DNA from 3 places in the Pseudomonas sp. Irchel s3b5 genome. Region 1 is predicted to be linked to each of the others. Evidence: predicted binding sites of a transcription regulator. Region 1 holds the regulator's gene; each other region holds the start of a gene.
The links. Region 1 encodes sigma-54, which starts transcription at its own class of promoters, with help from an activator protein. Its sites were predicted from a motif close to ANTGGCATNNANNTTGCTNT; they were not measured.
Positions count from the first base shown of each region.

Region 2: CKW15_RS11410 (flagellar basal body rod protein FlgF) is a predicted target of sigma-54. The motif match lies at 2,899-2,918, and genes of this name have one in related genera.
Region 3: flhA (flagellar biosynthesis protein FlhA) is a predicted target of sigma-54. The motif match lies at 8,195-8,214, and genes of this name have one in related genera.

Region 1 is NZ_FYDY01000007.1:124,931-135,040, reverse strand. It holds gene mlaD (outer membrane lipid asymmetry maintenance protein MlaD) at 1-258, opposite strand, end outside; gene mlaE (lipid asymmetry maintenance ABC transporter permease subunit MlaE) at 258-1,055, opposite strand; gene CKW15_RS10520 (ATP-binding cassette domain-containing protein) at 1,055-1,864, opposite strand; gene CKW15_RS10515 (KpsF/GutQ family sugar-phosphate isomerase) at 2,140-3,114, shown strand; gene CKW15_RS10510 (HAD family hydrolase) at 3,114-3,638, shown strand; gene lptC (LPS export ABC transporter periplasmic protein LptC) at 3,646-4,218, shown strand; gene lptA (lipopolysaccharide transport periplasmic protein LptA) at 4,205-4,753, shown strand; gene lptB (LPS export ABC transporter ATP-binding protein) at 4,753-5,478, shown strand; gene CKW15_RS10490 (RNA polymerase factor sigma-54) at 5,665-7,158, shown strand; gene hpf (ribosome hibernation-promoting factor, HPF/YfiA family) at 7,233-7,541, shown strand; gene ptsN (PTS IIA-like nitrogen regulatory protein PtsN) at 7,554-8,018, shown strand; gene rapZ (RNase adapter RapZ) at 8,021-8,878, shown strand; gene CKW15_RS10470 (HPr family phosphocarrier protein) at 8,894-9,166, shown strand; gene CKW15_RS10465 (ZIP family metal transporter) at 9,335-10,110, opposite strand, start outside.
Region 2 is NZ_FYDY01000008.1:51,542-61,651, reverse strand. It holds gene napA (nitrate reductase catalytic subunit NapA) at 1-1,660, shown strand, start outside; gene CKW15_RS11420 (nitrate reductase cytochrome c-type subunit) at 1,672-2,163, shown strand; gene CKW15_RS11415 (cytochrome c3 family protein) at 2,173-2,769, shown strand; gene CKW15_RS11410 (flagellar basal body rod protein FlgF) at 2,973-3,713, shown strand; gene flgG (flagellar basal-body rod protein FlgG) at 3,759-4,544, shown strand; gene flgH (flagellar basal body L-ring protein FlgH) at 4,597-5,292, shown strand; gene CKW15_RS11395 (flagellar basal body P-ring protein FlgI) at 5,320-6,408, shown strand; gene flgJ (flagellar assembly peptidoglycan hydrolase FlgJ) at 6,420-7,703, shown strand; gene flgK (flagellar hook-associated protein FlgK) at 7,714-9,726, shown strand; gene CKW15_RS11380 (flagellar hook-associated protein 3) at 9,740-10,110, shown strand, end outside.
Region 3 is NZ_FYDY01000008.1:16,376-26,485, forward strand. It holds gene CKW15_RS11210 (chemotaxis protein CheA) at 1-1,469, opposite strand, end outside; gene CKW15_RS11215 (protein phosphatase CheZ) at 1,524-2,312, opposite strand; gene CKW15_RS11220 (chemotaxis response regulator CheY) at 2,334-2,705, opposite strand; gene fliA (RNA polymerase sigma factor FliA) at 2,874-3,614, opposite strand; gene fleN (flagellar synthesis regulator FleN) at 3,611-4,441, opposite strand; gene flhF (flagellar biosynthesis protein FlhF) at 4,558-5,883, opposite strand; gene flhA (flagellar biosynthesis protein FlhA) at 5,895-8,024, opposite strand; gene flhB (flagellar biosynthesis protein FlhB) at 8,277-9,416, opposite strand; gene fliR (flagellar biosynthetic protein FliR) at 9,420-10,110, opposite strand, start outside.

The DNA.
Region 1 (10,110 bases):
CACTTCCAGGGTCACACGACCGGTAAAGCTGTCGCGATCCAGATCGATCGCGGTGACCTTGCCGATGGTCACACCGGCCATGGTCACTTTGGCTCTGACCGTCAAACCGGCGATATTGTCAAAGTATGCATAAAGTTTATAGGTGTCGGTGCTCGGGCTCGGGGACAGTCCACTGACCCGCAACGCCAACAGCAGCAAAGCCAGGATGCCAGCCAGCAAGAAAAGGCCGACACCGATTTCCAGGGTGCGGTTTTGCATCAGAAATCTCCAAACATCAAGGCAGTCAGAATAAAGTCCAGGCCGAGCACTGCCAACGAGGCATACACAACGGTCTTGGTAGTGGCTCGGCTGATCCCCTCGGAAGTAGGGTCACAGTCATAGCCTTGGAATACGGCGATCCACGTCACGACAAAGGCGAAGACAATGCTTTTGATGATCCCGTTGAGCACATCGTCGGCGAAGGTCACGCTGTTCTGCATGTTCGACCAGTAGGAGCCTTCGTAGACACCCAGCCAGTCGACAGCCACCCACGAACCACCCCAGATGCCCACGACGCTGAAAATCATGGCCAGCACCGGCAGGGAAATGAAGCCGGCCCACAGGCGCGGGGCAATGATGTACTTGAGCGGGTCGACGCCAATCATTTCCAGGCTGGATAACTGCTCGGTGGACTTCATGTTGCCGATTTCGGCCGTCAGCGCCGAACCGGCACGTCCGGCGAACAGCAAGGCAGTCACCACAGGCCCCAGTTCACGCAACAGCGTCAGCGCGACCATTTGCCCGACGGCCTGCTCGGAGCCATAGCTCGACAGGATGTTGAACCCTTGCAGCGCCAGCACCATACCGATGAACACCCCGGAGACCACGATGATCACCAGGGACATCACGCCTACCGAATGCAGTTGCTTGACCAGCAGCCCGAAACCGCCACCGATACCGCCACGGCCCAGCAAAGCGTGGAACAGAAACAGCGCCGAGCGTCCGAACACCGCCAGCACGTCGATACCCGCCTGGCCGAACCGGCGTACGCGCTCTATTAATGAAATTTTGCGCATCAGCGCTTCCCCAGAAGATCTGCGCGGTAATCCGTCGCTGGAAAGTGGTACGGAACCGGGCCATCGGGGTCGCCAGTCATGAACTGACGAATGCGGGGGTCATCCGAATTCATCAACTCGTCAGGCGTGCCCTGCCCCAGCACCTGGCCGTCACCCACGACATAGATATAGTCCGCAATGCTCGCGGTCTCGGCCAGGTCGTGGGAAACCACGATACTGGTGATACCCAGCGCATCGTTGAGCAGGCGGATCAGGCGCACCAGTACGCCCATGGCGATCGGGTCCTGGCCGACAAAGGGTTCGTCGTACATGAGAATCTGCGGATCAAGCGCAATCGCCCGTGCCAGCGCGACACGACGCTTCATACCGCCGGACAATTCGTCGGGCATCAGGTCGATGGCGCCGCGCAAGCCTACCGCCTGCAATTTAAGCAGGACGATGTCGCGGATCATTTCTTCCGGCAGCCCGGTGTGAACGCGCAGCGGAAAAGCCACGTTCTCGAACACATCGAGATCGGTGAACAGTGCGCCACTCTGAAACAGCACACCCATATGCTTGCGGGCATCGAACAGATCGCTGCGCGACAGCTTCGGCAGGTTCTGCCCGTTGACCCAGACTTCGCCCTTGGTAGGGCGCAATTGCGCGCCCATCAAACGCAACAGCGTGGTCTTGCCACACCCGGAAGGCCCCATGATGCCGGTGACCTTACCGCGCGGGATACGGATATCGACGTTATTGAAAATGCTGCGCGCACCGCGCTTGAAGGTCAGTCCCTTCAGCTCGACCGCGTAGGCGTTATCGGCACTCATCTAAACTCCTTGCGATGCAGCCTCTCACTCGGACGCCTGACTTTCTGACGAAAGCACATACCTTCCGGGCAGGCCGAACTGGCGGCGAACTATATCACTGCAACCGCTGCGCGCCCAAGGCCATTGCCGGGTCATCTTCAGCGCGACGCCCGGCAAGACGCTTCTTTCAGAGGGATTAAGTAACAAGGAATGACAATGCGTAACGAACTTGCGTGAGGGTTTCGAACATAAACGCTATAATCGCCGCCTTTTCATCGGGCTATACGATTTCAGACATGAGCCAATCCAGCGACCTGATTCAATCGGCACAACGCACCATCCGCCTCGAGGTAGAAGCCGTACAAGGCCTGCTGCCCCACATCGACGCAGATTTCGTACGCGCTTGCGAGATGATTCTGGCCAGCAAAGGCCGCGTGGTCGTGGTCGGCATGGGCAAGTCAGGGCACATCGGCAACAAGATCGCCGCCACCCTGGCCAGCACCGGCACCACGGCCTTTTTTGTGCACCCGGCCGAAGCCAGTCACGGCGACATGGGCATGATCACCCGTGACGACGTCATCCTGGCACTCTCGAACTCCGGCTCCACCAACGAAATCGTGACTTTGCTGCCACTGATCAAGCGTTTGGGCATTCAGTTGATCAGCATGACCGGCAACCCCGCCTCGCCGCTGGCCAAGGCTGCCGAGGTCAACCTGAACGTGCATGTCGAGCACGAAGCCTGCCCGCTGAACCTGGCACCGACCTCCTCGACCACCGCCGCACTGGTTATGGGCGACGCCTTGGCCGTTGCGTTACTGGAGGCCCGCGGCTTTACCGCCGAAGACTTCGCTTTTTCCCATCCCGGCGGCGCCCTGGGCCGACGCCTGTTGCTGAAAGTGGAAAATGTCATGCACGCCGGGCAGGAGCTGCCGCAAGTTCAGCGCGGCACCCTGCTCAAGGACGCCCTGATGGAAATGACCCGCAAGGGGCTGGGCATGACGGTAGTCCTGGAGGCCGATGGCAAACTGGCAGGGATTTTCACCGACGGTGACTTGCGTCGCACGCTGGACCGCAGCATCGATATCCACAGCACTACGATCGATCAGGTCATGACGGCTCACGGCAAGACTGCCCGAGCCGAAATGCTTGCCGCCGAAGCGCTGAAAATCATGGAAGATCACAAGATCAGCGCGCTGGTCGTGGTCGATAGTGAAGACCGCCCTGTCGGCGCGTTGAACATGCACGACTTGCTGCGCGCGGGAGTAATGTAATGAACACGGACCTGCTGCAACGCGGCAAACAGATCAAGCTGGCGGTTTTCGACGTCGACGGCGTTCTCACCGATGGGCGCCTGTACTTTCTCGAAGACGGCAGCGAATTCAAGACGTTCAACACTCTGGACGGCCAAGGCATCAAGATGCTGATGGCAGCTGGTGTACAGACCGCTATCATCAGCGGCCGAAAGACCCCGGTGGTCGAGCGTCGAGCGAAGAACCTCGGTATCCCGCACCTGTTTCAGGGTCGCGAAGACAAACTGGTCGTTCTCGACGGTCTTCTGGAGCAACTAGGCTTAAGCTATGAACAGGTCGCCTACCTGGGCGATGACCTGCCAGACCTGCCGGTGATCCGTCGCGTTGGTCTGGGCATGGCAGTGGCCAACGCCGCCAGCTTCGTGCGCGAACACGCTCACGGCGTCACCGCTGCCCGCGGTGGCGAAGGCGCCGCTCGCGAATTCTGCGAATTGATCCTGCGTGCCCAGGATCGCCTCGATGCAGCCAACGCTGCATACCTGTGAGCCCTATATGTTGAGCAAAAAGATTCGCAGTATTTTGTTGTTCGGTTGCATCGCGGCGATATTCGCCGCGGTCGGCTACTGGAACATCAGCCCGGAACGCTTCCTCGACAAGCCGGTTGTGCGTGCCAATGAAAGCGAGATCGACTATTACGCCATCAACGCCCACAGCGTACAGTTCCTGCCGGATGGTAAATTGCAGTACGAAATGACCTCCGACAAGGTCGAACACCTGAAAGCGACCGAAGTTACCTTGCTGACCAATCCCGACCTGAACATGTTCCGCGGTACCGAATTCCCGTGGCACGTCCAGAGCGAGAAAGGCGAGGTCAATCCCGATGGCACCGAGGTCGAACTGATCGACTCGGTACGCATCACACGCTTCGACGAAAAAAACCGCAGAACCCTGATCACCACCACTCGCATGACCGTGTTCCCGCAGCAGCAATATGCGCAGACCGAGCAAGACGTTAGAATCGACGGCGCTGGCGGTGTCTCGACTGGCAAGGGAATGAAGGCGTATTTGAAAGAAAGCAGGATACACCTGCTATCGAACGTAAGAGGACAGTATGAGGCTCGTTAAAACACTCCCTATTTTGCTCAGTCTGGGCGCAGCACTGGGAAGCGTGAGCGCCTGGGCTCTGCCGGACGATCAGCAACAGCCTATTCGCATTCAGGCCGACGACGCCCAACTGGACGACAAGAACGGTATTGCTACCTATACGGGCGATGTGATCATCACCCAGGGCTCGATGAAGGTCACCGGCAACAAAGTGACCATGACCCGCACCCCGGCCGGCGATATCGATGTAGTGACCTCCGTGGGCAACCTCGCCTACTTCGAGCAACTGCAAACCGCTGGCGATACGAAACCTGTTCAGGGTTATGGCGTGACCATCCAGTACCACGCCTCGCAAGACCGCGTCGTGCTGATCGACCGCGCCAAAGTCATCGACAAGGATGGCAACATCACCCAAGGCGAAAAAATCGTCTACGACACAAACAAGAAGCTGGCCAGCGCCGGTCGCGCCACCGGCAGCAAAGTCACCGAGTCGCGCCCACGCATCGACATGGTGATTCAGCCGAAAAAGAAAACTGACGAGCAGAAGGCCCAGTAATGGCAACTCTGAAAGCTCAGCACCTGGCCAAGGCCTACAAGAGTCGCCAGGTCGTGCGTGACGTCAGCCTGTCCATCGACAGCGGCCAGATCGTCGGCCTGCTCGGCCCGAACGGCGCCGGCAAGACCACCTGCTTCTACATGATCGTCGGCCTGGTGCAGGCCGACCAGGGTCGCGTTCTGATCGACGACCTGGACGTCAGCCACCAGCCGATGCACGGTCGTGCGAAGGCCGGCATCGGTTATCTGCCGCAAGAAGCGTCGATTTTCCGCAAGCTCTCGGTGGCCGACAACATCATGGCGATCCTCGAGACCCGCAAGGAACTCGACAAGGCAGGTCGTCGCAAGGAACTGGAAAGCCTGCTTCAGGAATTCCACATCAGCCACATTCGCGACAACCTGGGCATGAGCCTGTCCGGCGGTGAACGTCGCCGCGTGGAAATCGCCCGCGCACTGGCCACCAATCCGAAATTCATTCTCCTCGATGAACCCTTCGCCGGCGTGGACCCGATCTCGGTGGGCGATATCAAACAGATCATCTATCACCTCAAGGCCAAAGGCATTGGCGTACTGATCACCGACCACAACGTCCGTGAAACCCTGGACATCTGCGAAACGGCCTATATCGTCAATGATGGCCAGCTGATTGCCGAAGGTGACGCAGAAACGATCCTGGCCAACGATCTGGTCAAGGAAGTTTACCTGGGGCACGAATTCCGCCTGTAATGACTGCGCTCGCTGGTTTGCGCACGGGCGCCGACCGACATATCGACAAAGGTTTTCGTTTTTATTGTTACAGCGGTCTAGGCAAAGGCCTCTGATTCAGGCATATAACTTGCTTAAGTTTGGCGCCTCGGCGCCCTGTAGTGGATGGCGCATGTGCGCCGGCGAATAAGGTGTTAAGCCCCTGCCATGAAACCATCGCTAGTCTTGAGAATGGGCCAGCAGCTGACGATGACACCTCAGCTGCAACAGGCCATCCGCCTGCTCCAATTGTCGACCCTGGACCTGCAACAGGAAATCCAGGAGGCCCTGGAGTCCAATCCGATGCTCGAACGCCAGGAAGAAGGCGACGACTTCGACAACGCCGACCCCTTGGCCGACAACACCGAACAAAAGCCCAACACCGATATCCAGGAACCCTCCTACCAGGAGAGCGCACCGACCGTCGATAACCTCGAGGAAGGTGACTGGAACGAACGCATCCCCAACGAACTCCCTGTCGATACCGCCTGGGAAGACGTTTACCAGACCAGCGCCAGCAGCCTGCCCAGCAACGATGATGATGAGTGGGATTTCACTACCCGCACATCGGCCGGCGAAAGCCTGCAAAGCCATTTGCTGTGGCAATTGAACCTGGCGCCGATGTCTGACACCGATCGCCTGATCGCCGTCACCCTGATCGATTGCATCAATAATCAGGGCTATCTGGACGAAACCCTTGAGGAAATCCTCGAAGCGTTCGATCCGGAACTGGACATTGAGCTGGACGAAATCGAAGCGGTCCTGCACCGCATCCAGCAATTCGAACCGGCCGGCATCGGCGCCCGCAACCTGGGCGAATGCCTGCTGCTGCAATTGCGTCAGCTGCCTGCCAAAACACCTTGGCTGGCCGAAGCCAAACGGCTGGTCACCGACTACATCGATTTGCTTGGCGGCCGAGATTACAGCCAGCTCATGCGTCGCATGAAGCTCAAGGAAGACGAACTGCGCCAGGTGATCGAACTGGTCCAGAGCCTTAATCCGCGCCCCGGTTCACAAATCGAGTCCACCGAAGCCGAGTACGTCGTGCCTGACGTCATCGTACGCAAGGACAACGAGCGCTGGCTGGTCGAACTCAATCAGGAGTCGGTACCTCGGCTTCGGGTCAATGCCCAGTACGCAGGCTTCGTACGCCGCGCCGACACCAGCGCCGACAACACCTTCATGCGCAATCAGTTGCAGGAGGCCCGCTGGTTCATCAAGAGCCTGCAGAGCCGCAACGAAACCCTGATGAAAGTCGCTACCCAGATCGTCGAACACCAGCGCGGCTTTCTGGAGTACGGCGACGAAGCCATGAAGCCATTGGTCCTGCATGACATTGCCGAAGCGGTGGGCATGCACGAGTCGACGATTTCACGGGTAACCACCCAGAAATTCATGCATACCCCACGGGGTATCTATGAGCTGAAATACTTTTTCTCCAGCCACGTCAGTACCTCCGAAGGCGGCGAATGCTCGTCTACGGCGATCCGCGCGATCATCAAAAAACTGGTTGCCGCGGAAAATCAGAAAAAGCCGTTGAGTGACAGCAAGATCGCTGGTTTACTGGAGGCACAAGGCATTCAGGTGGCTCGCCGCACCGTCGCCAAGTACCGCGAATCCCTCGGGATCGCGCCTTCGAGCGAACGTAAGCGGTTGATGTAGAGCCACGCCACAGCGTTCCAGTGGTAGATCATCTGATCTACCGCTTTATGCACTGGCAACGAAGGAGAAGCTGTATGCAAGTCAACATCAGTGGACACCAACTGGAAGTGACCGAACCTCTTCGCACCTACATCGGCGAAAAACTCGAACGATTGGAGCGACATTTCGACAAGATCACCAACGTGCAAGTCACGATGACGGTCGAGAAGCTGAAGCAGAAAATCGAAGCCACCCTGCATATTCCCGGCAGTGAAGTGGTCGCAAACGCTGAGCATGACGACATGTATGCGGCGATCGACTCACTCACCGACAAGCTGGATCGCCAACTCAAAAAGCATAAGGAAAAGACCCAGAGCCTCCTTCAGGGCGCAACCGGTCGTTAACACTCCCAACCCATGATCCGACTTGAAAACATCCTGACCCCCGGCCGTTCTTTGGTGAACGTGCCGGGCGGCAGTAAAAAGAAAGCCCTCGAACAAATTGCCAACCTCATCCATCGCGAAGTGCCGGATCTGGAGATGCAAGATGTCTTCGAGGCATTGATTGCCCGTGAAAAACTCGGTTCTACCGGTTTTGGCAACGGCATCGCCATTCCTCACTGCCGCCTCAAAGGTTGCGTGTCGCCCATCAGTGCCTTGATGCACCTGGACGCACCTATTGATTTCGACGCTATTGATGGCGCCCCGGTTGACCTGCTCTTCGTGCTGTTGGTCCCGGAAGCCGCCACCGATGCTCACCTGGAACTGTTACGACAGATCGCCAGCATGCTCGACCGCAAGGAAGTGCGCGAAAAACTGCGCAGCGCCCCGAGTAATGAAGCCTTGTACCAGGTCGTCCTGGACGAGCAAAACGGTCATTAATCATGCGTTTGATCATCGTCAGCGGTCGCTCCGGCTCAGGTAAAAGTACCGCCCTCGCCGTTCTCGAGGACAACGGATACTATTGCATCGACAACCTCCCTGCCGGGTTGTTGCCGGAGCTTGCCGAGCGCGCACTTGTTCATACTGAGCTGTCTCAACCGCTGGTTGCCGTGTCCATTGACGCACGCAACCTGCCCAGTCATCTCTCACGTTTTCCCGATCTCCTCGAAGAAGTCCGCGGCCGGCATATCCAGTGCGATATTTTGTACCTGGACGCCGATGAAGAAACGTTGCTCAAGCGCTTTTCCGAAACCCGTCGACGTCACCCGCTGAGCAACGCCAATCGTTCGCTCGCCGAAGCAATCAACGTTGAAAGCGTCTTGCTCGGCCCCATCGCCGACCTCGCCGACCTCAAGATAAACACCACCAGCCTGAATTTGTATCAACTGCGCGACTCGATCAAATTGCGCCTTTTGAACCAGCCGGAACCCGGCACGGCATTTCTGGTGGAGTCGTTCGGGTTCAAGCGCGGTATGCCGGTAGACGCTGACCTGGTGTTCGACGTACGTTGCCTGCCCAATCCCTACTGGAAGCCGGAACTGAGAGAACAATCCGGCCTCGATCAGCCGGTTGCCGATTATCTGGCGGCACAGCCAGATGTCGAAGAGATGTTCCAGGACATTTCCACATACCTGCTAAAGTGGCTCCCTCGTTTTGCCGCCAGTAACCGCGCCTACGTGACCATTGCCATTGGTTGCACTGGCGGACATCACCGTTCCGTCTACCTGACCGAACGCTTGGGCAAAGCCCTGCAACAAACCCTGAAGAACGTCCAGGTCCGCCACCGCGACCTCAGCTAAAGGATTCACATCGCGATGCCTGCTCTGGAAATCGAAATCATCAACAAGCTGGGTTTGCATGCCCGCGCTTCTGCAAAATTCGTCGGTATTGCTGGCCAGTTCCCTTGCCAGATCAGAGCCGGACGCACCCCCCAATCGATGGTCGACGGCAAAAGTATCATGGCCATGATGATGCTCGCCGCTGGCAAGGGCACCACCATTCATTTGAGCACGGAAGGCGAGCAGGAACAGGAAGCGCTGGACGCGCTGGTGGCATTGATCAACAACTTCTTCGACGAAGGCGAATAACCGCTACCGAATTCTTTCCCGGTGACTTTGTGGCGAGGGAGCTTGCTCCCGCCGGGACGCGAAGCGGCCCCAACGCCTGTCATCGCAATGCACCAGATACTCCGCGCGTGCTGATTTCACGACTACTTCGCAGCCGAACGGGAGCAAGCTCCCTCGCCACACAGCAAATCAAGCCAACGCCGTATCCATCACCATCATCAAACAAAACCCGATCAACAATCCAAGGCTGGCCAGCTTGTCGTGGCCGTGCCTGCGCGATTCGGGAATGATTTCGTGAGTGACCACCAAAAGCATCGCCCCCGCTGCCAGCGCCAACCCCAAAGGCAGCAGCAACTCGGCCAGACTCACCAGCCATGCGCACAACAGTGCGAAAACTGGCTCGACCAGACCTGAAGCAGCGCCGATCAGGAATGCCTTGAACCGCGACATGCCGGCACCGGCCAGAACCAAGGCAATCACCAACCCTTCCGGCACATCCTGCAAGGCAATGCCCATCGCCAGACTGTCGGCATCCGGCATACCACCTCCGGCCGAAACGCCCACCGCCATGCCTTCGGGAATGTTATGGGCAATGATCGCGAACACGAACAACCAGATCCTTGGCGGAATGATCGGATGTTCGACGCTACCATTGAGCATTTCCGGCGATGCCCCTGACACTTTGCGATCCACCAGAAACAGGCCGAATGCGCCGAGCATGATGCCAAGACTGATCAGGCCGCTGGCTGCAAACGGACTCATGCCTAGCTTTTCCGCCGCCGCAATGCCAGGCACGATCAGCGAGAACGCTGTCGCCGCCAGCATGACCCCGGCACCGAAGCCCAGCAATGAATCGCTGAGTGCCAGGGGCATGCGCCGGATCACCAGTACCGGCACCGCCCCAAGCGCTGTGCCGAGGGCGCAGATCGCACCGCCCTGCAACGCCCGCGACAGCTTCGGCTCCA
Region 2 (10,110 bases), on a different contig from region 1:
GGTCAACAAAGACTTCGTCAGCAAACACACCAAGTTCGCCAAAGGCACCGATGACATCGGCTACGGTTTGCGTTCCGACAATCCGCTGGAGATGAAGGCCAAGAATGCCGACAAGGCGAATACCTGGACCGACATCGACTTCGAGCAGTTCGCCGCGTTCGTCAAACCCTACACCCTGGAGCGCACCGCGAAGGAAACCGGGGTGCCGGCCGAGCGCCTCAAGGCATTGGCCGAGCTGTACGCCGACCCCAAGCGCAAGGTGGTTTCGTTCTGGACCATGGGCTTCAACCAGCACACCCGAGGTGTGTGGGCCAACAACCTGATCTACAACATCCACCTGCTGACCGGGAAAATCAGCGAGCCGGGCAACAGTCCGTTCTCCCTGACGGGCCAGCCTTCGGCCTGCGGTACGGCGCGAGAAGTGGGCACGTTCTCCCATCGCTTGCCGGCCGACCTGGTGGTGACCAATCCGAAGCACCGCGCCACCGCAGAAAAAATCTGGAAACTGCCGGCGGGAACCATCAAGGAAAAGGTCGGGTTCCACGCCGTGCAGCAGAGCCGCATGCTCAAGGACGGCGTGCTCAATGTGTATTGGACGATGGCCAGCAACAACATGCAGGCCGGGCCCAACATCATGCAGGAAGTGTTGCCGGGGTGGCGCAATCCCGAGAACTTCGTGGTGGTGTCGGATGTGTATCCCACCGTCTCGGCGCAGGCCGCGGATCTGATTTTGCCCACGGCGATGTGGGTCGAGAAAGAGGGCGCTTACGGCAACGCGGAGCGGCGTACGCAGTTCTGGCATCAACTGGTTTCGGCGCCGGGAGATGCCAAGTCGGACCTCTGGCAATTGGTCGAATTTTCCAAGCGTTTTACAACCGACGAAGTCTGGCCGGCGGAACTGTTGGAGAGTTCACCGCAGTACAAGGGCAAGACCCTGTATGAGGTGCTGTTCAAGAATGGTCAGGTCGATCAATTCCCCGCTGATCAACTGGCTGAGGGCTATCAGAACGACGAGGCCAAGGCTTTCGGTTTCTACCTGCAAAAAGGCCTGTTCGAAGAATATGCCCAGTTCGGCCGTGGACATGGTCATGACCTGGCGCCCTTTGATCGTTATCACTCCGAGCGCGGTTTGCGCTGGCCCGTCGTCGAAGGCAAGGAAACGCTGTGGCGCTTTCGCGAGGGTTATGACCCCTATGTCGAGAAGGGCAGTGGCGTGCAGTTCTACGGCTATCCCGACAAGAAAGCGATCATCTTCGCGCTGCCTTACGAGCCGCCTGCGGAAGCCCCGGACGCGGACTTCCCGTTCTGGTTGAGTACCGGGCGGGTGCTTGAGCATTGGCACACGGGGACCATGACCCAGCGTGTCGAAGAACTCTATAAAGCAGTGCCCGATGCGCTGGTCTACATGCACCCGGCCGATGCCAAGGCGTTGAATGCGCGGCGTGGCAGCGAAGTGAAACTCATCAGCCGACGCGGCGAGATGCGTGCCCGGATTGAAACCCGAGGGCGCAACAAACCGCCTCAAGGTTTGGTGTTCGTGCCGTTTTTCGATGCCAACAGGCTGATCAACAAAGTCACGCTGGATGCGACGGACCCCATCTCCAAGCAGACCGATTACAAAAAATGCGCGATCAGGATTGAGTTGATCAAGACGGCATAAGGAGCGCTTTCATGAATTATCGTTCGCTGTCCCTGCTTGCCGCTCTGCTGGTGTGGGTGCCCTTGGCATTTGCGGCAGAGCCCGGTTACCCACTGGATGCGCCTGCACCGGATGGTCGTCGGGTCGGCGGGACCTTGACTCAGGAGCTGCCCGCTCCACCCATCGCGGAAGACGAGAACAAGGACCTCAAGCGTGAACGTAATTATCCCGAGCAACCGCCGACCATTCCCCACAGCATTCGCGGGTATGGCATCGACATGAACAGCAACAAGTGCCTGACCTGCCACAGTCGCGGCAACAGTGCGCGCACCCAGGCGCCGATGATCAGCATCACGCACTACATGGACCGTGACGGCCAGGCGTTGGCGGCGGTGTCGCCGCGCCGGTACTTCTGCAACCAGTGTCATGTGCCGCAGAAAGATGTGAAGCCACTGGTGAACAACAGCTTCAAGAACATCGATCAGGTGTTGCAAGACGAAATCAACCGTCAGCCGAAACCTTGAGGAGAGGCCATGAAATCTTTGCTTGCCTTGCTCAAGGATTATTGGAGCGTACTGCGTCGGCCCAGCGTGCATTACAGCCTGGGCTTTCTGACGCTCGGCGGGTTTATCGCCGGGGTGATTTTCTGGGGTGGGTTCAACACCGCGCTGGAAGCGACCAACACCGAGAAGTTCTGCACGTCCTGCCATGAAATGCGCGACAACGTGTTTGTCGAATTGCAGGAAACCATTCACTACTCCAACCGCTCGGGCGTACGCGCCACGTGCCCGGACTGCCACGTCCCCCACGAGTGGACGCACAAGATCGCACGCAAGATGCAGGCTTCCAAGGAAGTCTGGGGCAAGCTGTTCGGAACGATCAGCACCCGGGACAAGTTCCTGGGCATGCGCCGGGAGCTGGCCGAACACGAGTGGGCGCGGCTCAAGGCCAACGATTCCCGAGAGTGTCGCAACTGTCACAACTTCGAGTTCATGGACTTCACCCGCCAGGGCAAGCGCGCCGCCAATATGCACTCCACTTCATTGGCCAGCGGCCAGGCGACCTGCATCGACTGCCATAAAGGCATTGCCCACAAACTGCCCGACATGAGCGGTGTGAAAGGCTGGTAGCCGGGTTTTCCCGGCGTTGCCGCCAAGCGGCACAAGCGCGCCGGTTTTTCGTCTTCGATACATTGTTCAATTCCCCTCTGATGAGCCTCAAGCCCCGTGTTTAAAGGGGGTTTGAGCCGCTGCGCGCAAGTTGGTCTGCAAATTGCTACAACCAGCGCAACACAGCGGTGGGCGGCAACCGTCCGGCATGCAGAGGAAAGATTGTGGACAAGTACCTTTATGTGGCAATGACCGGCGCCAGCCAGAATGCACTGGCGCAAAAGGCGCATGCCAACAACCTCGCGAACATCTCCACCAACGGCTTCCAGAAAGACCTGGAGCAGGCGCGTTCGATGCCGGTGTTCGGTGACAGCTTTCCGGCGCGTGCGTTTGCCTTGTCCGAACGCCCGGCCACCGATTTCTCCCCTGGTTCGCTGGTAGAAACCGGCCGCGACCTCGACGTTGCCGTGCAAGGCGATGGCTGGATTGCCGTACAGAATCCTGACGGCGGCGAAAGCTACGTGCGCACCGGCAGCCTGAACATTGACGCGCTGGGCGTGCTGCGTGCCGGCAACGGCATGCCGGTGATGGGCAATGGCGGGCCGATTGCCGTGCCGCCCGAGCAGCAGATCGAAGTGGGCGAGGACGGCACCATCAGTATTCGCGCGATGGGCGAAGGTCCTCGCGTGATGGCCGAAGTCGACCGCATCAAGCTGGTCAATCCGGACTTCAAGAACATGACCAAAGGCCTGGACGGTTCGATCCACACCAGGGACGGGCAGCCGGCGCAAGCCGATGCCAACGTCAAACTGGTGTCCGGGTTCCTCGAATCGAGCAACGTCAATGCCGTGGAAGAGATGACCTCGGTGCTGGCGCTGGCCAAGCAGTTCGAACTGCACATCAAGATGATGAACACCGCCAAAGACGATGACCAGGCCATGGCTCGGGTCTTGCAGATCAGCTAATTACCAGAACGTCGCGCCGTAAAACAGGCGCACGAGGAGAATCGAATGCTTCCGGCTCTATGGGTTGCCAAAACAGGTCTGTCCGCCCAGGACACCAACCTGACTACCATTTCCAACAACCTGGCCAACGTGTCGACCACGGGTTTCAAACGTGACCGCGCCGAGTTCCAAGACTTGCTCTACCAGATCAAGCGTCAGCCTGGCGCCCAGTCGACCCAGGACAGCGAACTGCCGTCGGGTCTGCAACTGGGTACCGGTGTGCGCATTGTCGGCACCCAGAAAAACTTCACCGCCGGCAGCCTGCAAACCACCGAGCAGCCGCTGGACATGGCCATCGACGGCCGTGGTTTCTTCCAGATCCTGCAACCGGACGGCACCACGTCCTACACCCGTGACGGCACGTTCCACCTGGACTCCAACGGCCAGATCGTCAACGCCAGCGGTTTTGCCCTGGAGCCGGCGATTGTCATTCCGAACGATGCTCAGACCTTCACGGTCGGCCGTGACGGTACCGTGTCCGTCACCGTGCCTGGCAACGCTGCGTCCCAGGTGATCGGCAACCTGCAAACCGCCGACTTCATCAACCCGGCCGGCCTGCAGGCGGTGGGTAACAACCTGTTCCTGGAAACCGCCGCCAGTGGCGCGCCGCAAGTCGGCACCCCGGGCCTGGCCGGTTTCGGTACCACGCTGCAGAACACCCTGGAAACGTCCAACGTCAGCACCGTTGAAGAGATGGTCAACATGATCACCACTCAACGTGCCTACGAGATGAACTCCAAGGTGATCTCCACCGCCGACCAGATGCTCTCGTTCGTAACGCAGAATCTGTAATCAAGTCTATGAGGCGGCCATGAGGTCGCCTGCAACACCGTGAGGTAGGGTCATGAATCGCTATGCATTTGTTCTGGCACTGAGTGGGATCACCGCGCTCGCAGGCTGCGTGCCTGTGCCGCCCAAGCCCAATGACCCTTATTACGCTCCGGTGTTGCCGCGCACGCCGTTGCCGTCTGCGGCGAACAATGGCTCGATCTATCAGGCCGGTTTTGAACAGAACCTGTACAGCGACCGCAAGGCGTACCGGGTGGGCGACATCATCACCATTACGCTGAACGAAAAAACCCAGGCCAGCAAAAACGCCAACTCGCAGATCGGCAAGAACAGCAAGGCCGATATCGGCCTGACCTCGTTCTTTGGCGGTGGCTTGAGCACCAACGATCCAATCGGCAGCGGCGACCTGAGTCTCGACGTCGGCTACAGCGGCGAACGCGCCACCAAGGGCGACAGCAAGGCCGCGCAGGGCAACACCCTGACCGGTTCGATCACCGTGACCGTGGCCGATGTGTTGCCCAACGGCATCATCGCCGTACGCGGCGAGAAGTGGATGACGCTCAACACTGGCGACGAACTGGTGCGGATTGCCGGTCTCGTTCGTGCCGATGACATCGCCACCGACAACACCGTGTCGTCGACCCGTGTCGCCGATGCGCGCATCACCTATTCGGGCACCGGTTCGTTTGCCGATGCGAGTCAGCCAGGCTGGTTCGACCGTTTCTTCCTCAGCCCGCTGTTCCCTTTCTAGGTGGCTACGTTGAATCTAAAACACCTCATGGTGGCCGCCCTGATGCTGTCCGCAGCCTTCAATGCTCAAGCCGAGCGCCTGAAGGACATCGCCAGTATTTCCGGCGTGCGCTCCAACCAATTGATCGGTTACGGCCTGGTGGTCGGGCTTAACGGCACCGGTGACCAGACGACACAAACCCCGTTCACCCTGCAGACCTTCAACAACATGCTCTCGCAGTTCGGCATCAAGGTGCCGCCGGGTTCGGGCAACGTGCAGTTGAAGAACGTCGCGGCGGTGTCGATCAGTGCCGATCTGCCGCCGTTCGCCAAGCCGGGTCAGCAAGTCGATATCACCGTTTCGTCCATCGGTAACTCCAAGAGCCTGCGCGGTGGCACCTTGCTGCTGACGCCGCTCAAGGGTATCGACGGCAACGTGTATGCGGTGGCTCAAGGCAACCTGGTGGTTGGCGGTTTCGACGCGGAAGGTCGCGACGGTTCGAAGATCACCGTCAACGTTCCGTCGGCCGGTCGCATCCCGGGCGGTGCATCGGTGGAGCGTGCGGTTCCGAGCGGTTTCAATCAGGGCAACAGCCTGACCTTGAACCTCAATCGTTCCGACTTCACCACGGCCAAGCGCATCGTCGACAAGGTCAATGACATGCTCGGCCCTGGCGTGGCCCAGGCCATCGATGGTGGTTCGGTGCGTGTCTCGGCGCCGCTCGATCCGAGCCAGCGGGTCGACTATCTGTCGATCCTGGAAAACCTCGAAATCGATCCGGGCCAGGCAGTGGCGAAAGTCATCATCAACTCCCGTACCGGCACCATCGTGATCGGCCAGAACGTCAAGGTGTCTCCGGCCGCCGTGACCCACGGCAGCCTGACCGTGACCATCACCGAAGACCCGATCGTCAGCCAGCCCGGCCCACTGTCCAATGGCACCACGGCGGTGGTGCCGCGTTCGAAGGTCAACGCTCAGCAGGAAGCCAAGCCGATGTTCAAGTTCGGCCCGGGCACCACCCTCGACGAAATCGTGCGTGCGGTGAACCAGGTCGGCGCGGCGCCGGGTGACTTGATGGCCATCCTCGAAGCCCTGAAACAGGCCGGCGCGTTGCAAGCCGACCTGATCGTGATCTGAGGACGGCGTTCATGGATATGCGCAAGAGCGGTCTGGTCAGCAGCAGCGATTCGGGTTCCTACTCGGACCTTAATCGACTGAACCAGCTCAAGGTCGGCGACAAGAACAGCGACGGCAACCTGCGCAAAGTGGCGCAGGAGTTTGAATCGCTGTTCCTCGGAGAAATGCTCAAGTCCATGCGCTCGGCGACCGAAGCGCTGGGGCAGGACAATCCGCTCAACACGCCAGCCGCCAAGCAGTATCAGGAAATGTACGACCAGCAGCTGGCCGTTTCGATGTCCCGTGAAGGCGGCGGTATCGGTCTGGCGGACGTGCTGATGCGTCAGATGTCGAAGGACAAACCCATGGCCCCGGGCGAGGCCGCCGCCGCATCGGCTGCCAAGCAAGAGGCGGCGAAAGCAGCGGTGCAAACGCCGGTGGCCGCCGGTACGGTCGCGCTCAACGGGCCACTGTCGCGGGTCAATGGTCAGCGTCCGTTGTGGGCTTCGCGCTCGGTGCATGCGCCGCAGGAAGCAGGCGAGGGCGCCCATCGCAATGACATGGCGCTGATCAATCAGCGACGTCTGGCGCTGCCGCCAAAACTGGCCGACCGCTTGCTCGCGGGGCTGGTGCCTTCGGCAACGACCACCGCTGCATCGGTCAGCGCAACCCCATTGCCGCAGCGCACGACCACCACCGGTACCGGTCCGTTGTACAACGGCGACTGGCTGGCCAACGCGCAGCAAGCCTCCAGCGGCGGCATGCAGATTTACGGTCGCGCCATGGCGCAGATTCCGCTGGCGCCAGCGAAGAAAGCCTTCAGTTCCTCCGATCAATTCGTCAACACCATGTTGCCGATGGCCAAGGAAGCCGCCGCCCGCATCGGCGTCGATCCACGTTACCTGGTGGCCCAGGCCGCCCTCGAAACCGGCTGGGGCAAGTCGGTCATGCGTGCTCAGGACGGCAGCAGCAGCCACAACCTGTTCGGCATCAAGGCCGGCAGCAGTTGGCAGGGCAACTCGGCACGGGCCATCACCAGCGAATTCAGGAATGGCGAGATGGTCAAGGAGACGGCGCAGTTCCGTTCCTATGATTCCTACAAGGACAGTTTCCATGACCTGGTGACGTTGTTGCAGAGCAACAATCGTTATCAAGAAGTCGTGAAGTCGGCCGATAACCCAGAACAGTTTGTACGCGAGTTGCAAAAGGCCGGTTACGCAACCGACCCGGACTACGCAAGCAAGATTTCGCAGATAGCCAGGCAGATGACGAGTTATCAAAACTACGCTGCGGCGGGCGTTTCAACGAATTTATAAGGTTTGAACCATGAGTTTGCTCAACATCGGAATGTCGGGTTTGTCCGCTAGCCACGCATCGTTGGTGACTACCGGTAATAACATTTCCAACGTCGATACCATCGGGTACTCGCGCCAGCAAACTGTTCAGGGCACCAAAAGCTCTATTCAGCATGGCAATGTGTTCATCGGCACCGGTACGACCCTGGCGGATGTGCGCCGGGTGTACAACAGCTACCTTGACGCGCAACTGCAAACCACCACTTCGCTCAATGGCGATGCGCAGGCCTATCTTGGCCAGGCCACGCAAATTGACAAGCTGTTGTCAGACAGCGGCACGGGCATTACCAAGACGTTGCAGTCGTTCTTCTCGTCGCTGCAAACCTTGTCCGGCAACTCGAACGACAATGCTTCGCGCCAGGCTCTGCTGACCAATGCCCAAGGCTTGAGCAGCCGCTTCAATGCCATGTCCCAGCAATTGAAGCAGCAGGGCACCTATATCAACGATCAGTTGGGCTCGATGGCCGATCAGGTCAACAAGCTGGCGTCGACCGTCGCCGCCTACAACAAGAAAATCGGTGAAGTCAGTAGTTCGGGTGGTACCCCCAACGAACTGCTGGACCAGCGTAATGAAGCCATCCGTCAACTCAACGAACTGGTCGGCACCCAGGTCACTGAAACCGATGGTCGGAAGGATATTTACCTGGGCAGCGGCCAGCCGCTGGTGGTCGGCGACACCGTCAACAAATTGCGCGTGGCGACCGATCCGACCGACCCGACTCGCTCATCGATCATCATGGACCGTGGCAGTTCGTCGATCGACATCACCAGCGTGATGAGCGGTGGCCAGATGGGTGGGTTGTTGCGCTATCGCAGCGAAGTGCTGACGCCTGCCGTCAACGACCTGGGGCGTATTGCCATGGTCGTGGCCGATCAAGTCAATAAACAACTGGGTCAAGGCCTGGATCAGAACGGCAATTTCGGTGCGGCGCTGTTCAACAACATCAACAGCGCGACGGCCATCAGTCAGCGCAGCATTGCCAACGCCAACAACAATCCGGCGTCCGGCAACCTGAATGTCACCATCAAAGACACCAGCAAGCTGCAAGCCAGTGACTATCAAGTGACGGTCACTGCTGCGGGCTACAACGTGCGTCGACTGTCGGATAACACCGACATGGGTAACTTCGCCTTCGCCACGCCTCCTGCGGCCGATCCGGTCATCGATGGTTTCAGCCTGAGCCTGAACAGCGGTTCGGTCGCCGTCGGGGACTCTTTCAAGATTACCCCGACCCGCAGTGGCGCTGCGGACATGACGACGGTCATGACTGACGCCAAAACCCTGGCCACCGCCGCTCCTCTGACCTCCACGAAGGCGTCGGGCAATGACGGCACCGGTGCTGTCAGCCAGCCGGACCTGACCACCACCCTGGATATCTACGATCCGGTCCAGCGCCTGGAAGTGCAGACGGCGGTCAAGGCATCAATGCCCGTGCGCATGCTGATGACCAGCGCCACCGCCTACGAAGTGTTCGATTCCAAGGGCAACAGAATCGGCACCGGCAACATCGTGCCAGGCCAGAATAACGACCTGAGTATCGCTGTGCCTTACACCGATGCCGGTGGCAATGCCAAAACCTTCAATGTGGGGATGACCGTCAGTGGTAGCCCCGCTTCAGGCGACAGTTTCAACATTGCCATGACAGCGGCGGGCAGCACCGACAACCGTAATGCCCAGTCGCTGCTGGGATTGCAGACCAAGGCGACGGTGGGTGCTACTGCCACCAGTCCTGGCGTGAGTTTTACCGAGGCTTATGGTGGACTGGTATCGAGCGTCGGCTCCCAGACCAAGCAGGCTCAACTGGATGGCACGGCCACCGACACCATCCTGACCGGGGCACGCAACGCCCGTGACTCGCTCTCCGGTGTCGACCTCGATGAAGAGGCAGGCAACCTGACCAAATACCAGCAGTACTACACGGCCTCTTCGCAGATCATCAAGACTGCGCAGGAAATTTTCAGCACTCTGATCAATGCCCTTTAAGGAGCCGTAGAACATGCGCATTTCTACAGCACAGTATTACGCCACGACGGCTGCGAACTATTCTCGCAACCTCAACAACGTAATGAAGACTGCCGAGCAGGCCAGTAGCGGCGTCAAGCTCGAGACAGCAGCGGATGATCCGGTCGGTGCGGCCCGCTTGCTGCAACTCGAACAGCAAAAGGCCATGTTGGGTCAGTACACAACCAACATCAGCGCGTTGAACACCGCACAGGCACAAGAAGAAAGCGTACTGGACAGCATCAATAACGTGCTGCAGAAAGTCAGCGAATTGGCTGTGCGTGCCGGTGGTGGTTCGTTGAACGACGATGACCGTAAATCCATTGCCGCCGAGCTAAAGCAGTCCGAAGAACAACTGCTGAGTCT
Region 3 (10,110 bases), on a different contig from region 1:
GGCGACTCGATGCCGTGGTCGACCGCGTTGCGCACCAAGTGGACCAGCGGGTCGGCCAGGGCCTCGACGAGGTTCTTGTCGAGGTCGGTTTCTTCGCCGACCAGTTCCAGGTTGATCTCTTTCTTGAGCTGACGGGCCAAGTCGCGAACCAGACGCGGGAAGCGTCCGAAGACTTTCTTGATCGGTTGCATCCGGGTTTTCATGACCGCGGTTTGCAGGTCGGCCGTGACCACGTCGAGGTTCGATACGGCCTTGGACATGGCTTCGTCGGCGCTGTTGGCACCCAGGCGCACCAGGCGGTTACGCACCAGCACCAGTTCGCCGACCATGTTCATGATTTCGTCGAGACGCGCGGTATCGACCCGCACGGTGGTTTCGGCTTCGCTGGCCGGTTTTTCCGCAGGTGGCGCGGCGACGGCGCGGGCAGGTGCCGGTGCCGGTGCCGCAGCAGGTGCTTCGGCCTTCGGTTCTGGTGCCTTGGCGACAGCTTTCGGCGTTACCGCTTTGGCTGCCGGTGCAGCGACAGAAGCACTTGCGGCGGTTGCGGCGGTTGCGGTGCCGACTTCGCTGAACTTGCCTTTGCCGTGCAATTCGTCGAGCAGCGACTCGAACTCGTGATCGCTGATCAGATCGCTACCCGCTGCTAAAGCGGCAGGTGCCACCGGCGTCGGTACTGAAGCAATAGCGGATTCCAGCGCATCAACCGCAAAGTTACCCTTGCCGTGCAGCTGGTCGAGCAGTGCTTCGAATTCTTCGTCGGTAATATCGGAGCTGTCGCCTGCGGCTTTCGGCGCTGGCGGTGCAGTCGGCGCGGGTGCCACTGCGTCGACGGCAAACTGGCCTTTACCATGCAATTGATCGAGCAAGGACTCGAACTCGGCATCGGTGATTTCATCGCTTGCCGCGGCATTGCCGGCAGGCACTGGAGCTGGAGCAGCTGCCGGTGCCCCGGCCTGGGCCTTGACGGCGTTCAGCGAGTCCAGCAGTTGTTCGAATTCGTTGTCGGTGATGTCACCCGATTCGCTTTCAGGCGCTTCAACCACTTCGGCGACGGGCGCAGGTACAGCCTCGTCAGCCGACTGTGGTTCGGCCAGACGGGCCAGTGCCGCGAGCAGTTCAGGTGTGGCGGCCGTGATCGGGCTGCGCTCGCGGACTTCGCTGAACATGCTGTTCACCGCGTCCAGTGCTTCGAGCACCACGTCCATCAGTTCCGAATCGACACGACGCTCACCCTTGCGCAGGATGTCGAACACGTTCTCGGCGATGTGGCAGCACTCCACCAGCTCGTTGAGCTGGAGGAAACCGGCGCCCCCTTTTACAGTGTGAAAACCGCGAAAAATTGCATTGAGCAGATCCGCATCATCCGGACGGCTTTCCAGCTCGACCAGTTGCTCGGACAGTTGCTCTAGAATCTCGCCGGCCTCAACCAGGAAATCCTGAAGGATCTCTTCATCGGCGCCGAAGCTCATTAAGGGGGTGCTCCTACAGGTCTAAAAACCCAAAAAACCTAAAATTCTAAAACGCTAAAATCCCAGGCTGGATAACAAATCGTCCACATCGTCCTGACCGGACACAACGTCTTCTCTTTTATCGGCATGAATCTGCGGACCTTCACCCTGAGAGAGATGTTTTTGTGGATCTTTTTCTGCAAGCATCGCTTCACGGTCATGTTCGATGCCCGCAAAGCGGTCCACCTGACTGGCCATGAGTACGAGCTTGAGCAAATTACTTTCGACTTCGGTGACCAACTGTGTCACACGCTTGATCACTTGACCTGTGAGGTCCTGGTAATCCTGAGCCAGCAGGATGTCGTTCAGGTTGCTCGACACTGCCCGGCTATCGACGCTGCTGCGTGACAGAAAGCCGTCGACCCGCCGCGCCAGATCACGAAACTCTTCAGCGCCGACTTCACGACGCATGAACCGCCCCCAATCCGCGCTCAAGGCCTGGGCTTCGTCACCCAGACCATTGACCAGCGGCGTAGCACTTTCGACCAGGTCCATGGTGCGGTTGGCCGCCGCTTCGGTGAGCTTCACAACGTAGCCCAGACGCTCCGCAGCATCCGTAATCTGGGACACTTCTTCGGCTTGCGGCATGTGCGGGTCAATCTGGAAATTGACGATCGCGCTATGCAACTCGCGAGTCAGTTTTCCCACTTCCTGATACAGGCCGCGGTCACGGGTCTGATTGAGCTCATGGATCAATTGCACTGCGTCACCGAACCTGCCTTTTTCAAGGCTGGCGACCAGTTCGACGGCGTGTTTTTTCAGGGTCGATTCAAAATCGCCCAATGAAGATTCGTTATGCCCCATAGCTCCCCCGTGGCGCGTTCATCAACCGATGCGTTCGAAAATCTTTTCGATTTTTTCTTTCAACGCCTGGGCCGTGAAGGGCTTGACCACATAGCCGTTAACGCCAGCCTGGGCCGCTTCGATGATTTGTTCGCGCTTGGCTTCAGCGGTCACCATCAATACTGGCAGGTGCTTGAGCTTTTCATCGGCACGCACGTGGCGCAGAAGATCGATACCAGTCATGCCAGGCATGTTCCAGTCCGTCACCAGAAAGTCGATGCTTCCGCTGTTGAGCACCGGAATGGCGGTAGTGCCATCGTCGGCCTCGACGGTGTTGGTGAACCCAAGGTCACGCAGCAGGTTCTTGATGATCCGCCGCATCGTTGAGAAGTCATCAACGATGAGGATTTTCATGTTCTTGTCCAATTCGACCTCCAAGCAGTCTTAAACGCGCCCAGCACCTGGACGCGCCATTTCAATCAATCCGGCAAAGCACTCAATGACTGTCTGGAGCACAACAGATCGAGACCGGTGCAGTTCAACGCCACACCAGCCCTTTTCGCAGTGTCCCCCACACTGCCTTCAGCGCGCTCGCCACTCCCCCAAACGCCCCCGCAAACGGGCCGCGCACTGGCTGTGTAACTGGCTGACCCGCGATTCGCTGACCCCCAGGACCTCACCGATTTCCTTGAGATTCAACTCTTCGTCGTAGTACAGCGCCAACACCAGTCGCTCACGCTCCGGCAAATTGGCAATCGCGTCCGCCAGCGCTGCCTGGAAGCGTTCATCTTCCAGATCGCGAGACGGCTCGAGATGAGCACTCGCGCCATCCTCGTGCAGCCCTTCGTGTTCGCCGTCCTGCAACAGATCGTCGAAACTGAATAACCGGCTGCCCAGGGTGTCGTTCAAAATTCCGTAGTAATCATCGAGACTCAATTGGAGTTCGGCCGCAACTTCGTGATCTTTAGCGTCACGGCCGGTTTTAGCTTCAATCGAGCGAATTGCGTCGCTGACCATGCGCGTATTGCGGTGGACCGAACGGGGTGCCCAGTCGCCCTTGCGCACTTCATCGAGCATGGCGCCGCGGATTCGTATGCCCGCGTACGTCTCGAAACTCGCGCCTTTGCTGGCGTCGTATTTGGTCGAGACTTCAAGCAGGCCGATCATCCCGGCCTGGATCAAGTCTTCAACCTGAACACTGGCCGGCAGACGCGCCAGCAAGTGGTAAGCAATGCGTTTGACCAGCGGCGCGTAACGCTCGATCAGCTCGTACTGCGCATCGCGTGCCGATTTTTTGTAGAGGTTGTAGCCGCTGGCACTCATAGCACGGGTCCTGCCGTTTGCTGCACGAGCCGCTCGACGAAAAACTCCAGGTGCCCGCGCGGGTTGGCAGGCAGCGGCCAGGTGTCGACCTTCTGCGCGATCGCCTTGAAGGCGAGCGAGCACTTGGAACGCGGGAAGGCTTCGTACACGGCGCGCTGCTTCTGCACAGCCTTGCGCACGCTTTCGTCGTAAGGCACCGCACCGACGTATTGCAATGCAACGTCGAGAAAACGATCGGTGACCTTGGTCAACTTGGCAAACAGGTTGCGACCTTCCTGCGGGCTCTGGGCCATGTTGGCCAGCACGCGGAAGCGGTTCATGCCGTGGTCGCGGTTGAGCAATTTGATCAGGGCGTAGGCGTCGGTGATGGACGTCGGCTCGTCGCAGACCACCAGCAACACTTCCTGAGCGGCGCGCACAAAACTGACGACCGACTCGCCAATACCGGCGGCGGTATCGATCACCAGCACATCGAGATTGTCGCCGATATCACTGAACGCCTGGATCAGCCCGGCGTGTTGCGCCGGACTCAGATGCACCATGCTCTGAGTGCCGGATGCGGCCGGAACGATGCGAATGCCACCGGGGCCCTGCAACAAGACGTCGCGCAGCTCGCAGCGGCCTTCGATCACGTCGGCCAGGGTACGTTTGGGTGTCAGTCCCAGCAGGACGTCGACGTTCGCCAGTCCCAGGTCGGCGTCCAGCAACATGACGCGCCGGCCGAGCTCGGCCAAAGCCAGGGACAAGTTCACTGACACGTTAGTTTTCCCGACGCCACCTTTGCCGCCGGTCACCGCGATCACCTGTACGGGATGCATGCTGCCCATGTTATTTCTTTACCTTGTCTTGCATAGACGGAGGCCACATTACTGGCTGCGCGTTCACAAACGGAACAATGCATGGCAGACCATCGATGTAGGTACAAAAACTATTCATTTTTACCTCAGCCTACCTGCTTGGTGGGGCTGTGGTAAATGTCAGCGAACATGTCAGCCATGGCTTCTTCGCTGGGTTCTTCCTGCATTTGCACGCTGACGGCGCGACTGACCAATTGATGACGACGCGGCAGATGCAGATCATCCGGAATCCGCGGGCCATCGGTCAGGTACGCCACCGGTAATTCATGGCTGATGGCCAGACTTAGTACCTCGCCCAGACTGGCTGTTTCATCCAGTTTAGTCAGGATGCAGCCAGCTAGCCCGCAGCGCTTGTAACTGTGATAGGCGGCGGTTAGAACCTGTTTCTGGCTGGTGGTTGCCAACACCAGATAATTTTTTGAGCGGATGCCACGGCCGGCCAGACTTTCGAGCTGCATACGCAGCGCCGGGTCGCTGGCTTGCAGGCCGGCGGTGTCGATCAGCACTACACGCTTGCGCAGCAAAGGTTCCAGCGCCTGCACCAGGGACTGGCCCGGGTCGACGTGGGTCACCGGCACATTGAGGATGCGGCCGAGGGTCTTGAGCTGCTCCTGTGCGCCGATGCGGAAGCTGTCCATGCTCACCAGCGCAATGTTCTGTGCGCCGTACTTGAGCACGTACCGGGCCGCCAGCTTGGCCAGCGTGGTGGTCTTGCCCATGCCGGCAGGGCCGACCATGGCAATCACGCCGCCTTCTTCCAGGGGCTCGATTTCCGGCGTGGCGATCATTCGTGCCAGGTGCGCCAGCAACATGCGCCAGGCCTGACGAGGCTCCTGGATTTCAGTAATCAGTGCCAGCAGATCACGCGACAACGGGCCGGACAGACCAATGCGTTGCAGACGACGCCAGAGGTTGGCCTGACCCGGACTGCTGCCTTGCAGCTGATTCCAGGCCAGCGATCCCAGCTGTACTTCCATGAGTTCGCGCAGGCTGTTGAGCTCGAAACGCATCGAGTCGAACACGCGAGCGTCAACAGCCGCTGCTGGAGCAGGCGCTGGTGCCGGGCGACGCGGCTCGGCGTAAGTCGGTTCGATCAACGGCTCGGCAGCGGTCAGCGGCAGGCCAGCGAACAACTGGCGATTGGTGCTCTCGTCGCTCTCGCCTTCGCTGCGCAGGCTCAGTTCGGCCTGGGCGGTGACGATCCGCGATTGGGTCTTGCGCAGCTCATCCTCGAGCTCCATGTTCGGAACACGTGGCGCCAGCGCCGACAGCTTGTAATCCAGCGCGGCAGTCAGCTCGACACCCCCGGCGATCCGGCGGTTGCCAATGATCGCCGCATCAGCGCCCAGCTCATCGCGAACCAGCTTCATGGCCTGACGCATATCGGCGGCGAAAAAACGCTTAACTTGCATAAACCACTACCTCAGCCGTTGGGCCCTACTGTCGCAACGATGGTCACTTGCTTGTTGTCAGGGATTTCCTGGTAAGCCAACACGTGCAAACCCGGTACTGCGAGCCGGCCAAATCGCGAGAGCATCGCGCGAACCGGACCGGCCACCAGCAGAATCACCGGTTGACCTTGCATCTCTTGACGCTGCGCGGCATCGATCAACGAGCGCTGCAGCTTTTCAGCCATGCTTGGCTCCAGCAGAACACCCTCTTCCGAGCCTTGTCCCGCCTTCTGCAGACTATTGAGCAATATCTGTTCCAACCTTGGCTCCAGCGTGATAACTGGCAGCTCGGAGTCAGTGCCTACAATGCTTTGGACGATTGCGCGGGATACGCCAACACGCACCGCCGCCACCAATGCGGCGGTATCTTGACTCTTGGCGGCATTGTTCGCGATGGCTTCGGCAATGCTGCGAATGTCACGCACCGGCACTTGTTCCGCCAACAACGCTTGCAGCACCTTGAGCAATTGCGACAGCGACACCACACCCGGCACCAGTTCTTCTGCCAGTTTCGGCGAACTCTTGGCCAGCAATTGCATGAGTTGCTGCACTTCCTCGTGGCCGATCAGCTCACTGGAATGCTTGTAGAGAATCTGGTTCAAGTGGGTGGCCACTACTGTACTGGCATCGACCACTGTATAGCCAAGGGATTGTGCCTGGGCACGCTGACTGATCTCGATCCACACCGCCTCCAGACCAAAAGCCGGGTCTTTGGCGGTGATGCCGTTGAGCGTGCCGTAGACCTGCCCCGGGTTGATCGCCAGTTCGCGATCCGGGTAAATCTCCGCTTCCGCCAGGATCACCCCCATGAGGGTCAGGCGATAGGCGCTGGGGGCCAGGTCGAGGTTGTCGCGGATATGCACGGTCGGCATCAGGAAGCCCAGATCCTGGGACAGCTTCTTGCGCACGCCCTTGATCCGCGCCAGCAGCTGGCCGCCCTGGTTGCGGTCGACCAATGGAATCAGGCGATAGCCCACTTCCAGGCCGATCATGTCGATCGGTGTCACGTCATCCCAGCCAAGCTCCTTGGTTTCCTGGGCCCGGGCTGGCGAAGGCAGCAATTCCTGCTGACGCTTGACCTCTTGCAGCGCCTGCACCTTGGCGCCGTTCTGCTTCTTCCAGAACAGGTAGGCACCACCTGCCGCGAGGGCCGCCATGCTCAGGAAGGAAAAGTGCGGCATGCCCGGGACAAGCCCCATGACCGCCATCAAGCCCGCCGCCACCGCCAGCGCTTTGGGCGAGGCGAACATCTGGCGATTGATCTGCTTGCCCATGTCTTCCGAACCGGAAGCACGGGTCACCATGATTGCCGCCGCTGTCGATAACAACAGTGATGGCAATTGCGCCACCAAACCGTCACCGATGGTCAGCAACGCGTAAACCTTACCGGCGTCGCCGAAGGTCATGCCGTGCTGGAAGATACCGACCGCCATGCCGCCGATCAGGTTGATGAACAGAATCAGCAGGCCGGCAATGGCGTCACCCCGGACGAACTTGCTGGCACCGTCCATGGAACCGTAGAACTCGGCTTCCTGCGCAACTTCCGAACGACGCGCCTTGGCTTGCGCCTGGTCGATCAGGCCGGCGTTGAGGTCGGCGTCGATCGCCATTTGTTTGCCGGGCATTGCATCGAGGGTGAAACGCGCACTCACCTCGGAAATCCGCCCGGCACCCTTGGTCACCACGACGAAGTTGATGATCATCAAGATCGCGAAAACCACGATACCGACCACGTAGTTACCGCCAATCACCACTTCACCGAAGGCCTGGATCACCTTACCGGCAGCGGCGTGACCGTCCTGGCCGTGGAGCATCACCACCCGGGTGGAGGCCACGTTCAGCGCCAGCCGCAGCAATGTCGCCACCAGCAAAATGGTCGGAAACACCGCAAAATCCAGCGGCCGCAAGGCGTACACGCAGACCAGCAGCACCACAATCGACAACGCAATGTTGAACGTGAAGAACACGTCCAGCAGAAACGGCGGAATCGGCAACATCATCATCGCCAGCATGACCAGCAGCAACAATGGCACACCCAAATTGCCCCGACTGAGGTCGGCGACGTTTGTGCGAGCTGCGCTGATTAACTGAGAGCGATCCACCGGTATTCCCCGTTCCTTTGAAGCAAACTTTTGACGCCAGAAGCAGGCGCAGGGTGGCTATTGCAAGAAGCCTTCCAACTTTGGCGGGAGGCTGAAATAGAGAGGTTTAACCGCGATTTGCTTTGCCTGAAAAGACGCCTTCGCTAGCAAGCCAGCTCCTACAGAAGGCGTGGGCAAGATCTATGCAACATCCAACGCAATCCTGTAGGAGCTGGCTTGCCAGCGAAGGCGTCGGCACAAGCACTGCAGACCTCAGGAATCGCGGCGCAAATCCGGCGGAATCGGCAAATCATCCTTGAGCGGATCAGGCCGCTTACCCTTGCCCGCGCGGTACTGACGAATCTGATAGACATAAGCCAACACCTGCGCAACCGCGAGGTACAGCCCACCGGGAATTTCCTGCTCCAGCTCCGTGGAGTAATAAATCGACCGCGCCAGCGCCGGCGATTCCAGCAGCAAAATCTCATTGGCCGCCGCGATTTCACGAATCTTCAGCGCCAGGAAGTCGCTGCCCTTGGCGATCAGCATCGGCGCCCCGCCCTTGTCCGGGTCGTACTTGAGCGCCACGGCGTAGTGGGTCGGGTTGGTGATGACCACGTCGGCATCGGGGATTGCCGCCATCATCCGGCGCTGGGACATTTCGCGTTGCAACTGGCGAATGCGCTGTTTGACCTCCGGTCGTCCTTCCTGATCCTTGTGCTCGTCGCGCACTTCCTGCTTGGTCATCTTCAGTTTCTTGATGCTTTCCCAGATCTGGATCGGTACGTCTACGGCGGCAATGATGATCAATCCGCAGGCCATCCACAGAGTGCTCCAGCCGACCAATTGCAGGCTATGAGTGATGGCCCGATCCAGCGGTTCGTGGGCGATACGCAACAGGTCGTCGATATCTGCGGACAAGACCAACAGCGCCACAAACAGCACGATGAAGAACTTCGCCAAGGCTTTGAGCAGTTCGGCCACGGCCTTGGCCGAAAACATGCGTTTGAGACCTGCGCCGGGGTTCATACGGCTGAATTTGGGCGCCATGGTGCCCGCGGAGAACAACCAGCCACCGAGGGAAATCGGGCCGATCAACGCGGCCAGCAGCAAGGTGATCATCACCGGCTGAATCGCCAGCAAGGCAATCTGTCCCGAGTGCAGCAGATAGGCGCCCATCGAGCGCTGATCCAGCACCACTTCCCGCGACAGCGTAAAATTCAGGCGCATCAGGTCCATCATTTCCTGAGCCAGCGCTCCGCCGAACACCAGCAACGCGCCAGCACCTGCAAGCATGATCGCCAGCGTATTAAGCTCCTTGGAACGGGCAATCTCACCCTTTTCACGGGCGTCCTTTTTCTTTTTCTCCGTGGGGTCTTCTGTCTTGTCCTGACCGCTTTCGCTCTCAGCCATGGCTCAGCGCGCCTTTGCCAGTTCGCGTAAAAGCTGTAAGGCCTCGGTGGCCAGCGGCTGATACTGATTGAGAATGTCCGCCAGACCGACCCAGACGATGAACAGCCCGAGCACCAGCGTCAGCGGAAAACCGATGGAGAAAATGTTCAGTTGCGGCGCCGCCCGCGTCATCACACCGAACGCGATGTTAACCACCAGCAGCGCGGTGATCGCCGGCAGTACCAGCAGCAATGCCGCACCCAGGACCCAACCCAGTTTGCCTGCAATTTCCCAGTAATGATTGACCATCAGGCCGCTACCGACCGGCAACGTTGTGAAGCTCTCGGTCAGCACCTCGAACACTACCAGATGGCCATTCATAGCCAGGAACATCAGCGTTACCAGCATGGTGAAGAACTGTCCGATCACCGCCACCGACACGCCGTTGGTGGGGTCGACCATGGACGCGAAGCCCATGCCCATCTGGATCGAGACAATTTGCCCGGCCACCACGAAAGCCTGGAAGAACAATTGCAGAGAGAACCCGAGGATCGCGCCGACGAGAATCTGCTCGGCAATCAGCAGCAGCCCGCTCAGATCCAGCGCATGTACCGGCGGCATGGGCGGCAGGTTGGGCGCAATGACCACGGTGATGGCGAGGGCGAAATAGAGCCGAATACGCTTGGGCACCAGCGAAGTGCCGAACACCGGCATG